4 regions of the Ureibacillus sp. GCM10028918 genome follow, and region 2 is predicted to be linked to each of the others. Evidence: riboswitches for the same ligand, from Rfam matches in the RefSeq annotation. Region 2 holds a riboswitch; each other region holds the start of a gene.

Region 1 (3,165 bases), on a different contig from region 2:
TTTATCTACTCGGTTTCAGTTTTAATAAGTGGAAAAGTTAAATTCCAGCTTTTTCTTTTAGTTGCCCAGCGATATCTGTATTTTCCCATGGCACGTCTAAGTCAGTACGACCAAAGTGTCCATAAGCAGCTGTTTGTTTGTAGATTGGTCTACGAAGGTCAAGCATTTTAATAATGCCAGCAGGACGTAAATCGAATAATTCACTTACCCATTCTACTAATTGTTCTTCTTTCACGATTCCAGTTCCAAATGTATCAATGGCAATTGATACAGGTCGGGCAACACCGATTGCATAAGCTAATTGTACTTCAGCACGTTCGGCCAGACCCGCAGCTACAATATTTTTTGCAACGTATCTTGCAGCATATGCTGCTGAGCGGTCAACTTTTGTCGCATCCTTACCAGAGAATGCACCACCACCATGGCGAGCATACCCACCATAAGTATCTACAATAATTTTACGACCTGTCAGACCTGCATCGCCTTTTGGACCACCGATTACAAAACGGCCAGTTGGGTTAATAAAGTATTTTGTGTTCGCATCAATTAAGTCAGCAGGCACCACTACATTAATGACTTTTTCTTTGATATCTTCATGGATTTGTTCTAACGTAACTTCTTCATCGTGTTGAGTAGAAATAACAATCGTATCTACACGTACCGGCTTGTTATTTTCATCATACTCGATAGTTACTTGAGTTTTACCATCAGGACGCAAGTAAGAAAGTTCTTGAGATTTTCGCACTTCTGTTAGGCGTCGAGCTAGTCTGTGTGCAAGACTGATTGGAAGTGGCATAAGTTCTGGTGTCTCATTACATGCAAACCCGAACATTAATCCTTGGTCCCCTGCTCCAATCGCTTCAATATCCTCGTCAGTCATGAATCCTTCACGAGCTTCTAAAGCTTGGTCAACTCCTTGTGCAATATCTGGTGATTGCTCGCCAATTGCTACTAACACAGCTAGGTTTTCTGCGTCAAAACCATATTTTCCGCGAGTATAGCCAATCTCTGCTACAGTATCCCGAACAATTCCTTTAATATCTACATATGTTGAAGTTGTGATTTCACCTGCAACCAGCACTAAACCAGTTGTCACGGTTGTTTCACAAGCTACACGAGCATTTGGGTCTTCTTTTAAAATCGCATCCAAAATTGCATCTGAGATTTGGTCACAAATTTTATCTGGGTGTCCTTCTGTTACACTTTCTGATGTAAACAGTCTACGGTTTGTCATTTCGTTTCCTCCTAAGTTTATAGCGAGATAAATTCTCGTTGTTGATACGGTACTCATTATCCATGTTTAACCCGCTCTACTCGATCGGTATTTCAGCCGTTACCATTTAACTTGTTCATTCTTTCCTACTTTAGAATATAAGTTAGGTAAATGTGAATTAATGTTTTATTATTACTCTCGTATAAAACAGTAAGCGAACAAAATTTCAGCTTAACATTTGTCACAGTAATCAATAATCTTATTTCTTTAAAATCTGCATACTGGACATAATAAAACTACAATCTAAAATGTGTATATACGGTCTATACAAATACATGGATTTAGAAAGGCACAGATAAAAATAGAAAAAAATGCTATCCTCATCATTGTGTTCCAATTAGAAAAAAAAAATTCCTTTTACTCTAGTTAAGACATGAGTAAAAGGAATTGTGGATTCATAACATTACCTTTCACTCTTATCGTTCAAGGGTATTCCCTTGCATCAGGTTGGCACCATCGCGTTAAATAAATAACGCAGGTTGCCGGGTTTCATAGGGCCTTGACCCTCCACCAACTCGGGATAAGAGTATCCGTTCAATAGTACATCTTACGTAATGTAGGGTCACTTGTCAATCGTTTTTGACTAATTCTATTAAAAGTTTAAAGATTTAAAAATAATTTTCCGGACTAGTATAGACTAATTAATTCAATGTGTTATACTATTTTTGAAAATAATCAAACCTCCCGGCACTTAGGGAATTCTATAAAAAGGATGGTATTTAATCGATGAATTCAGTAGAAATTGCAAATGAGCTGAAGGAATTATTAAACGGCGAAAATATTAAAGTTCAATTATCCGTACCACAATTAGTGGAAAAAGCTACAGAACGTGGAGAAGCTACATTAACTGCTGAAGGTGCATTACGTGCTGAAACAGGCAAATATACTGGTCGTTCTCCTAAAGATAAATATATCGTAGAAGAAGAAAGCACAAAAGACAAAATCGACTGGGGTAATGTTAACCGTCCGATTTCTGCTGAAGTGTTTGATAATCTATATATAAAAGTGGTCAACTATTTAAAAGAAAAAGAAGAGCTATATGTATTCAAAGGATATGCTGGTGCAGACAAAGAATCTCAGCTGCAAATTCAAGTTATTAACGAATACGCATGGCACAATCTATTCTGTCATCAATTATTCATCCGTCCAACTAACGAAGAACTAGCTGCTCATAATGCAGAATTTACTATTGTATCAGCTCCGAACTTTAAAGCTGATCCAGCAGTTGATGGCACAGCTTCTGAAACATTTATCATCGTTTCACTAGAAAAGAAAATTATTCTAATCGGTGGTACTGAATATGCTGGAGAAATGAAAAAATCGATCTTCGGTATAATGAACTACCTTTTACCAGAAAACGACATTTTCTCTATGCATTGCTCGGCTAACGTAGGTGAAGAAGGAGATGTTGCTTTATTCTTCGGTCTATCTGGCACTGGTAAAACTACTTTATCGGCAGATAGCAACCGTAAATTAATTGGTGATGACGAGCATGGTTGGTCAGATAACGGTGTATTCAACATTGAAGGTGGATGCTACGCAAAAACAATTAACCTTTCTGCCGAAAAAGAACCAGAAATATATAATGCAATTCGTTTTGGGACTGTATTAGAAAACGTTGTTGTTGACCCGGAATCTCGCATTCCTAACTACGATGATGGTTCTCTAACTGAAAATACGCGTGCTGCATATCCAATTCACTTTATCGATAATATCGTCATGCCATCTGTTGCAGGACATCCAAAAACAATTGTATTTTTAACTGCTGATGCTTTTGGTGTGCTGCCTCCAATCAGTAAGTTAACAAAAGAACAAGCGATGTACCACTTCCTGAGTGGTTTTACTTCAAAATTAGCAGGTACAGAACGTGGCGTTACATCTCCTGAGCCAGT
Region 2 (3,165 bases):
GGGGTTTTTAGTGAGCACACCGAAAGATTTACGTTACTCTAAAGAACACGAATGGGTAAAAGTTGAAGATGGAAAAGTACGTATTGGAATTACACACTTTGCACAATCTGAACTTGGCGATATTGTTTTCGTTGAACTTCCACAAGTTGGCGACGATATTCAATTAAACCAACCATTCGGTAGTGTTGAATCTGTTAAAACAGTTTCAGAACTATACGCACCAATTTCAGGTAAAGTTGTTGAAATCAATAGTGAACTTGAAGATAGCCCAGAATTTGTAAACGAGTCGCCTTACGAACAGGCTTGGATGGTAGTGATTGAACCAACTGATCTTTCAGAAGTGGAAGCTTTATTAACTCCTGAGCAATATGATGAATTAATTGAGGCATAATCTGAATATGATATATTAAAACGCCAGAAAATCACTGGCGTTTTTTTTACAATCTAAATATAATAAGTAACCACACTTTTATTTCACTGATAATGGGAAAGACTTTCTACCTAAAATCAGTGGGAAAAGACTTCGATTTTCGCTAACGAAAACCGTGCTTTTCAATCATTATCCTTATGCATATTTGAAGACGTTATTTAGCTGTGTTACTACAAATCGTGGGGTGAAGCAAATGATAGTTGATAAGTGTATAATTGTTGAAGGTCGATCGGATAAGTTAAACATTGCACCAATATTTGCAGAGGATGTTAAAATTATTTGTACAAATGGTACGATTAGTGAGGATGCATTATTAGATCTTCTAGAGCCATTTGAAGAATGTAAACTCTATACGTTATTTGATGCGGATAATTCAGGAGAAAAGTTGAGAAAGCTAACAAAAAGAATTTATTCTGAAGCTGTTCATCTTTTCATACCCCGAACATATATCGAAGTGGCAAATGCACCTAAAAAAGTGTTGGCAAATTTGTTAAACGAGGCCAAATTTTCTGTGCATAAGCAATATCTATCTTCATCAATTGAAACGTTAAATTAGCTGTTTATATTACCTAAACCAATGAAGTAGGATGATGATTATGAAAGAATGGACAACTGAAAATTGGGTGCAACAACAGGAGCAAAATGCCTTTGTTGCCCTTTATCTATATACGCCTATGTGTGGGACTTGTGCAGTTGCATCGAAAATGTTGGAAGTTATAGAAAATCTTTTACCAGATCTGCCGCTAGGGAAAGCCAATATTAATTACTTAGAAACGCTAGCGATGGATTATCAAGTTGAAAGTGTCCCATGTTTGCTGATTAGCGAACATGGAAATGTCGAAAAAGTGTATGCTTTCCAATCTGTACCATTCCTATATGAAAAGTTAAAAAAGTAGTTGACGAGGGTAGAACTGACGTGGTAAAGTAACTTCCATAATCTAAAACTTAATATCGTAACTCTTATAAAGAGCGGTGGAGGGAAGTGCCCTATGAAACCCGGCAACCATCACATTTATGTGAAAAGGTGCCAAGTCACGCGAAGTGGATACTTTGGAAGATAAGAGAACGGTTAACGTAAACAATACATTTACGTCCCCTTCTACTTGTCTTGGTAGAAGGGGCTTTTTGTTTGTAAAAAATTTTCTCCTAAATTTCACTTAGCTAAATGGGTAAACTTAAAATACCTTCAAGTTTATATAAAAGAATACATAATTACGGTTTGAGATCGAACGTAAAGTAAGGAGTCACATATGATTAAACTTAAAGATATATCGAAAATATATAAAACAAAGAATGGAGAATTAACAGCTGTCAAAGATGTTAATTTATCTATTAATAAAGGTGAAATCTTCGGAATTATTGGCTATAGCGGTGCCGGAAAAAGTACGATGATTCGCTTATTAAACGGTCTGGAAAAACCTTCTACAGGTACCGTAGAAGTAAATGGCCAACAGATTTCTTCGATTTCTGGTACACAGCTTCGTCAAGCAAGACAAAAAATCAGTATGATCTTCCAGCATTTCAATCTACTATGGTCAAGGACAGTTGCGGATAACATTGCCTTCCCATTAGAGATTGCAGGTGTCTCAAAGTCGGAACGGGCACAACGTGTGAAAGAATTGATCGACTTGGTTGGGTTAACAGGGAGAGAAAGTGCTTATCCATCTCAATTATCAGGCGGTCAAAAGCAACGTGTCGGGATTGCAAGAGCGTTAGCCAATAACCCGGAAGTCTTGCTTTGTGATGAAGCAACAAGTGCCCTTGATCCAGAAACAACGGATGCCATTTTGGAACTGTTGCTGGACATCAATAAGCGTTTAGGGCTAACGATTGTTCTTATTACACATGAAATGCATGTTATCCGTAAAATTTGCAAACGTGTAGCAGTAATGGAAGCTGGACAAGTTGTTGAATCTGGCGACGTTCTTGAAGTGTTCCAAAATCCCAAAGCCGAAATAACAAAGAACTTCGTAATGCAAGTTTCAGGAACAAAGGAATCGAAAGAATCGATTGAGCAAATTCTAGTGAATTACCCTACAGGGAAAATTGTGAAGCTGACATTTATAGGGAATAAAACGGAACAACCGGTAATTTCCCAAATTATTAAGGAATTTGATGTAGAAGTGAATATTGTTCACGGGAATATTACACAAACTACAAGTGGTCCTTACGGAACATTGATTGTTCAGATTGATGGCAAACCAGATCAAGTTGAAAAAGCATTCAAGATTTTAGAGTCTCGAGAAATTCAAGCGGAGGTGATTGACCATGTTTAATCAATTATTTCCGAATGTTGATTGGGTAAAAATGTGGGAAGCTACATACGAGACACTATATATGACGGTTATTTCTACAGGAGTAACCTTTGTACTGGGGCTAGCAATTGGAATACTGCTGTTTTTGACAAGTCCGCACCAAATCTGGGCAAATAAAATAGTGAATCTTCTAACTGGCTCTCTCGTTAATATATTCCGTTCTATTCCATTTATCGTATTAATTATTCTTTTAATTCCGTTTACGAAGTTCTTGCTTGGAACAATTCGAGGAGTTGAAGCGGCTTTACCGGCTTTGATTATTGGTGCTGCACCGTTTTATGCTCGCTTGGTATTAATCGCTTTACGAGAAATTGATAAAGGCGTTATAGAAGCAGCTCGATCAATGGGCGCGAAAACTTCAACGATTATTTGGAAAGTGTTGATTCCTGAGTCTTTGCCAGCATTACTTTCCGGTATTAC
Region 3 (3,165 bases), on a different contig from region 2:
GGGTAGATATTCCGAACAAACAGGAATTCTTTGAAGAGCGCATGAAGGAAGGCTCAAGTTTGCTGAATGAGTCCGAGCTCCAAGTAATCCGAAATATGTTGATTGATCTGAACGAAGCAACGGCGAAAGCTAAAGACAAAGGATTAATGCCAGAAGATGAATTAAAATCTATTGGAGTAATTAGTTTTTATGCAGCACAAGTAAAACGAATTAACAGACTTATTGAACAAGAGTTGAACCTTCCTCATCTACACATTCGAACTGGTTCTGTCGATAAGTTCCAGGGAATGGAGATGGATGTGATTTTAGTAAGTATGGTTCGCAATAACGATAATAAACACGGGGATATTGGTTTTGCCAAAGATTATCGTCGTTTAAATGTTGCCTTATCACGTGCCAGGGAATTACTTGTGTTAATCGGAAGTACAGAAATGTTTGTCAACCGTCCCAAAAAAGAAGAGACCCGTAAAATGTATAAAACACTTCTAAATACAGTGAAGTCACAAAATGGGTATCGAAATACAATTGAGAGTTTTATTTCATAAAAGGAGAACACGATGGAACTACAATCCTTACAGCAGAAGCTTGAGTTAGAATTAACAAATAAATCAAAAGCTGTGATACTAGAATCTGATACTTGGTGTGTTCCTGTTCGTACATTAGAAGTCACATATAAGCCAGTCAGACGAACGAAAATGGATATTTTAATGAAAATGCTCTTTCTATCATTGAAAGATACAAAATTTCAAAGTTCCGAACAAATCAGCGAAATACTCCTCGTAGAGCAGCTTTTTGTGGAAGATTTGTTATCGAAAATGCAAAAGACAGGGTTAATTGAGAAAGTGGATTCATACTTTCAATTAACAGAAAAAGGGCAAAAGCAGTTTGCCAATGGGGTATTTGAAGAGGAGCAGGAGGCAACCTCCACCGAGATTTTATATAGTTCTACGCATAAGAACTTTTTAGTCGGGGATATAGAAGAAGTGCTGGAATTTGAAGATTTTCCAGAGCAAATTTTCCGTTATCAAATTCAAAAAGATGAACTTCCTATCGATGATCGCTTTATGGTAGAAGCAATTCGTTCGAAAAAAGATGACAATGATGAAGAAATTGAGGATGAGCGGGAAAAACTTTTTATCACTTCCATTGATTCTGTCGAAGATGTCCAAGTAAATGACGTGCCATGTGTAGAATTTCTGCTTTATGATGAAGAAAAGGATTTATTCTTCTCTCGTGTTTGGAATACGTTGATGAAAAAGTGGGATGATCATTTAGAAAACCTCATCCAGGAAAATGAAAAATCATCATGGAGACAAAAATTACCATTAGACTGATGGTCTCAAGTAAAGACTCTATGTAAAAATTCGATTAATTGAATTAATTGAAATCTAGAATATTGCAAATATATATGAACCGTGTTACGATTAGTTTAATTTCATCTATCTTATCAAGAGAAGCAGAGGGATATGGCCCGATGAAGCTTCAGCAACCTCTAACATCGTTAGAAAGGTGCTAATTCCAGCAAGACATAAGTGTCTTGGGAGATAAGAGTGCGCGTATATCTAATACCCTCTCATTCTCACGCTGGAATGGGAGGTTTTTTATTGTATAGATAGAATGAATTTGGCATGTTAAGAAATGGGGGAACAAGAATGCCGATTAATATACCAAAGAATTTACCTGCTGGGGAAATATTGCGCAAAGAGAAAATTTTCGTTATGGAAGAAGATCGCGCAAGCACACAACAAATTCGACCATTAAATATTTTAGTTTGTAATTTAATGCCTGAAAAAGAGAAAACGGAGTTACAGCTATTACGTTTACTAGGGAATACACCATTACAAACAAATGTTACATTTTTAAACACTGCTACATATGCTTCTAGAAATGTTTCGAAATCACATTTAGATACTTTTTATAAGACCTTTAACGAAATTAAGCATCGCAGATTCGATGGCATGATTATTACAGGTGCTCCAGTTGAACGTATGGAATTTGAGGATGTAATCTATTGGGAAGAAATTAGTGACATTATGGATTGGGCTAAAGTGAATGTTACTTCCTGTATGTATATTTGTTGGGGCGCACAGGCGGCCCTTTATAAACATTTCAATATCGGAAAATTTGAGCTTCCTAAAAAATGCTCGGGCATATATTCCCATGTGATTACTGATTTAACTGTCGATTTAGTGCGCGGATTTAGTGATGAATATGTTGCACCGCACTCTCGCCACACTTCTGTTTCGTTAGAGGAAGTGCGTAATCATCCGGAATTGCATTTACTTAGCTACTCAGAAGAAGCGGGTCCATTTATTGTACAATCAAAAGACACGAAGCATATTATGATCACTGGCCATTTAGAATATGATGCGACAACGTTGGCAGATGAATATGCACGGGATATAGAAAAAGGGGACTCGGTAGACATTCCCGTGAACTACTTCCCGGATAATGACCCGAACAAGACACCCAAAAATACTTGGCGGGCTCAATCATATCTTCTTTTCTACAACTGGTTAAACTACTATGTTTACCAAGAAACACCATTTGATTGGCACTATGTTGAGGATACGATAGAATTCCATATTTAGTAAGTGAGCCATGTGTTTAAAACACATGGCTTTTCTATTTGGAAATTTATTTCCGGTATTGAGATGATTTTATTTGTGGAAGGATTATTGTGTTTCATACTATTAATTACCACCACTTTTTGCCAGTAATAGATGACTTTTTGTATTCATCATGATAATGAATAACAAATTCTCAAGCAGTACATCATTTTTGCCCATCAATTACTTCCAAATCTGATTAAACCCTACAATTTTGTGGAAATAAATCATTATAGAATGAATATTCATCGGGTTTAGAGAAAAAATACTATTGGAAGGGGGCAAAATTATGTCTGAACAAATGAATTATGGTGAGGATTATAAGTATATACCCATGACCTCGGTTTCAAGTGGAAAAGGTCAAGAAGTAAGACCTGATATATACTCTTTTACAATTCAGGTAGTCAATGTGTGTATGATTGGCGAAGCAAACAATTCAACAGGCTGGACATTAGTGGATGCAGGGATGCCTAAATCTGTTAATACCATCATTAAAGAAGCAGAAAAGCGTTTTGGACCAAACGCTCGTCCAAATGGCATAGTGCTAACCCACGGG
Region 4 (3,165 bases), on a different contig from region 2:
ATTTTCTTACAGACGTATGACTGCGTAATAAATCTTTTGCTGACATTTCATTTCCTCCCCTTAAAAAAATGCATAATTAAAGCCTTACAGAGCAAGGTGCTCCATAAGGCTATATTAGTATATTTTGTTATTTTTTCAAAGAAGAAGGGTTTCTAGAAGTTTTCCCCGGTCTAGCTCAGCCCTTCTTCTTAAAAGCCGATGTAACTTTCGGTTCTGTACCTGAACGTATGCGGTTGATATTTTCGAAGTGAAGATAAAGGGCAATTAAAAATAAAGCCAGAGTAATGATAAAGGGCCATATTGTCGGTTCGCCTAGAAGCGCAGTTACTACGAATAAAATGTACAAAAGGAAAACGCCAATCAGCAAATAATTCGTTAAAAGTGATGCAACCACAAAGGCAAGTACAGCAAGTAACCCGAATTTCCAATCAAGTGCAATAAAAATGCCGATTAAGGAAGCAGTCCCTTTTCCACCACGAAATTTCATATGGATCGGGAAGTTATGGCCCAGGATGACAGCTGCCCCAATAAGGTATAGTAAAAGAGATGTTTGTTCATCGGTAAAAGAGCCAGAGTTTACTAAGTATATACGCAGCAAAACAATAGCCACTGCCCCTTTTCCAATGTCAATCAAAGCAACGAGTGCACCATATTTCCAACCTAGGGACAGGGTGGCGTTAGATGCTCCTGCATTGCCATGACCAACTTCCTTTAAGTTAACGCCCGATAATAATCTGGCAATATTAGAGCCGTGAATGCAGCCGATTAGGTAACCTGCTAAAAGTATAATAATAATGGCAGAAAGCAAAGTGAAAACTCCTTTCGAAAAAAGTGCTTTTTACAATATACTCTATGATTATATAAGATGTTTCAGATATTATCGAAATATTTTAAAAATGTAGTTGACACAGTTGATTACTATGAATTATAGTAAGTTCTAACGATGGAACATGAATCAAATACCTTTATCCAGAGAGGCGGAGGGACTAGGCCCTACGATGCCCAGCAACCGGCGTATTTACGCAAAGGTGCTAATTCCTACAGATTTTGATTAGATCTGAAAGATAAGGGGAGGAAAAATTGCAACTTTGCAGCCCTCTTCTTAGAAGAGGGCTTTTGTTTTTCCATAAGGTCCTCCTCAAAAAAAGATCTGCCATCGATTCTAATTTAGGAGGAAGAAACATGTCACAACAACGACCGGAAACACAATTGCTTCATGGTGGGCAAACACCTGATCCAGTGACAGGAGCAATCGCAGTACCCATTTACAGAACAACGGCGTATGCTTTTGAAAGTACGGAGCACGCGCGGAAATTGTTCGCCCTGGAACAACCCGGAAATATCTACTCGCGTATTATGAACCCGACTGTTGATGTCTTTGAAAAACGTGTTGCATTGCTTGAAGGAGGGGCAGCTGCAGTTGCCTTGTCGTCAGGTGCGGCTGCAATAGCCTTTTCTATTTTGAATGTAGCTGGTACCGGGGATGAAATTGTCTCGGCAGGTTCGTTATATGGGGGTACGTATAACTTACTTGCAAATACTTTACCACGCTACGGCATTACAACTGTATTTGTAGATGAAAGCAATCCAGAGAATTTTGAAGCGGCGATTACGGACAAAACAAAAGCAATCTTTGCAGAAACGGTTGGTAATCCAAGTCTCAACATTTTAGATATTGAACGAGTAGCGGAAATTGCTCATGCGCATGGACTTCCGTTAATCATCGATAATACCTTCCCATCCCCATACGGATCAAACCCGATTGAATTTGGAGCAGATGTTGTTGTACATTCTGCAACAAAATGGATTGGTGGTCATGGTACGACAATTGGAGGTATCGTAGTGGATGCCGGTAAATTTGACTGGACAGGTGGACGCTTCCCAGGCTTCACTGAACCGGATGAGTCATATCATGGCATTCGTTTTGGGATTGATACAGCGGGTGCTGCCTTTGCAACAAAATTGCGTGTTCAATTATTGCGCGACTTCGGTCCAACCCTTAGTGCAGACAGTGCATTTAACTTCCTGCAAGGTCTAGAAACGCTTCATTTGCGTTATACAAAACACGGAGAAAATGCACAGAAGGTTGCACAATACCTTGATAACCACTCATTCGTGGAATATGTCAATTATCCAGGCAAAGAAAACTTCCCATCGCATTCATTAGCGAAAAAATACTTAAAAAATGGTTTCGGCTCCATGCTTACATTTGGCATTAAAGGTGGCCGCGAAGTGGGAAGTAAAGTGATTGATCATGTGCAGCTATTCTCTCATGTAGCCAATGTAGGAGATGCCAGATCTCTAATTATTCATCCAGCTTCAACAACACATCAACAACTATCTCCAGAAGAGTTAAAAGTGGCAGGTGTATCTGAAGAGCTCATTCGCTTATCAGTTGGACTAGAGGCTGTAGAAGATATCATTGCAGATTTAAAACAGGCTTTAACAAAAGCAATTGAATCTGTTTCGCAAGCAAACGTTTAATTAGAATACAAGGATTGGTGAAATAGACTTTTCACTTCATTCGTAAAAGGGATCTTTTCACCAATTCTATCAAGTGCCATTCATTCGGCTATCTAGACTTGAATACCAAGTAAGTCTATTTGTTTTATTGACATAAAGGTGTCTGATTTGTATAATAATTAATATAGAGCAAAATTATCGGAATTAAAATCAGTCACTTACAATCTAATAGTCGGGTTGTTTTAACGGGTGTAAAAGGAGTGTTGTTAAATGGGGAATATTTATAGCGCGCAAAATTTTGCGGCATATTTGATATATGAACTAAATGAAAAAGGTACGTTTATTAATTCGTTCTCACTTCAGCGCCTATTAGCTGTAGTAGATAATCTTTGGTACAAAAACTTTGGACATACAGCCTTTGAAGAAGAAACTACAAATTTTATAGAAAAGAATTATTATGTAAAAGAAGTTTTCGAGGCATATAAAGAGTTTGAAGATCAGCATCTACTAATACCAGCTAAAGAATGGCATTTAGAATATGGTCAATTCCAGCTTGTTCATCGCCCATATGGGGTGCCCAAGTTCACAACAAAAGAATTGCTTGTCATTAACAGAGTAGTTAGTAAAATTCGTAAGTATACTTTATATAAAGCGTCCTGATAATCTCCCATTTAACAACAGCACCATGATTTATTGGAAGTA

Evidence for each region. Region 2 has a riboswitch for S-adenosylmethionine ahead of ACFQU5_RS18530 (methionine ABC transporter ATP-binding protein). Riboswitches for the same ligand answer to the same signal wherever they lie in the genome.
Region 1: it holds a riboswitch for S-adenosylmethionine, as region 2 does, so the genes downstream of both, metK (methionine adenosyltransferase) here and ACFQU5_RS18530 (methionine ABC transporter ATP-binding protein) in region 2, are expected to answer to the same signal.
Region 3: it holds a riboswitch for S-adenosylmethionine, as region 2 does, so the genes downstream of both, metA (homoserine O-acetyltransferase MetA) here and ACFQU5_RS18530 (methionine ABC transporter ATP-binding protein) in region 2, are expected to answer to the same signal.
Region 4: it holds a riboswitch for S-adenosylmethionine, as region 2 does, so the genes downstream of both, ACFQU5_RS09275 (O-acetylhomoserine aminocarboxypropyltransferase/cysteine synthase family protein) here and ACFQU5_RS18530 (methionine ABC transporter ATP-binding protein) in region 2, are expected to answer to the same signal.

What each region holds. Positions count from the first base shown of each region.
Region 1 is NZ_JBHTFK010000014.1:15,343-18,507, reverse strand. Features, by position in the region: gene metK (methionine adenosyltransferase) at 38-1,234, opposite strand; SAM riboswitch class I at 1,687-1,800, opposite strand; gene pckA (phosphoenolpyruvate carboxykinase (ATP)) at 2,000-3,165, shown strand, end outside.
Region 2 is NZ_JBHTFK010000039.1:79,736-82,900, reverse strand. Features, by position in the region: gene gcvH (glycine cleavage system protein GcvH) at 11-391, shown strand; gene ACFQU5_RS18540 (toprim domain-containing protein) at 624-986, shown strand; gene ACFQU5_RS18535 (thioredoxin family protein) at 1,027-1,326, shown strand; SAM riboswitch class I at 1,388-1,494, shown strand; gene ACFQU5_RS18530 (methionine ABC transporter ATP-binding protein) at 1,681-2,706, shown strand; gene ACFQU5_RS18525 (methionine ABC transporter permease) at 2,699-3,165, shown strand, end outside.
Region 3 is NZ_JBHTFK010000017.1:150,844-154,008, forward strand. Features, by position in the region: gene ACFQU5_RS13660 (AAA domain-containing protein) at 1-545, shown strand, start outside; gene ACFQU5_RS13665 (hypothetical protein) at 558-1,334, shown strand; SAM riboswitch class I at 1,442-1,551, shown strand; gene metA (homoserine O-acetyltransferase MetA) at 1,653-2,591, shown strand; gene ACFQU5_RS13675 (MBL fold metallo-hydrolase) at 2,899-3,165, shown strand, end outside.
Region 4 is NZ_JBHTFK010000007.1:25,307-28,471, forward strand. Features, by position in the region: gene nfsA (oxygen-insensitive NADPH nitroreductase) at 1-46, opposite strand, end outside; gene ACFQU5_RS09270 (glycerol-3-phosphate acyltransferase) at 176-808, opposite strand; SAM riboswitch class I at 963-1,071, shown strand; gene ACFQU5_RS09275 (O-acetylhomoserine aminocarboxypropyltransferase/cysteine synthase family protein) at 1,183-2,484, shown strand; gene ACFQU5_RS09280 (hypothetical protein) at 2,734-3,123, shown strand.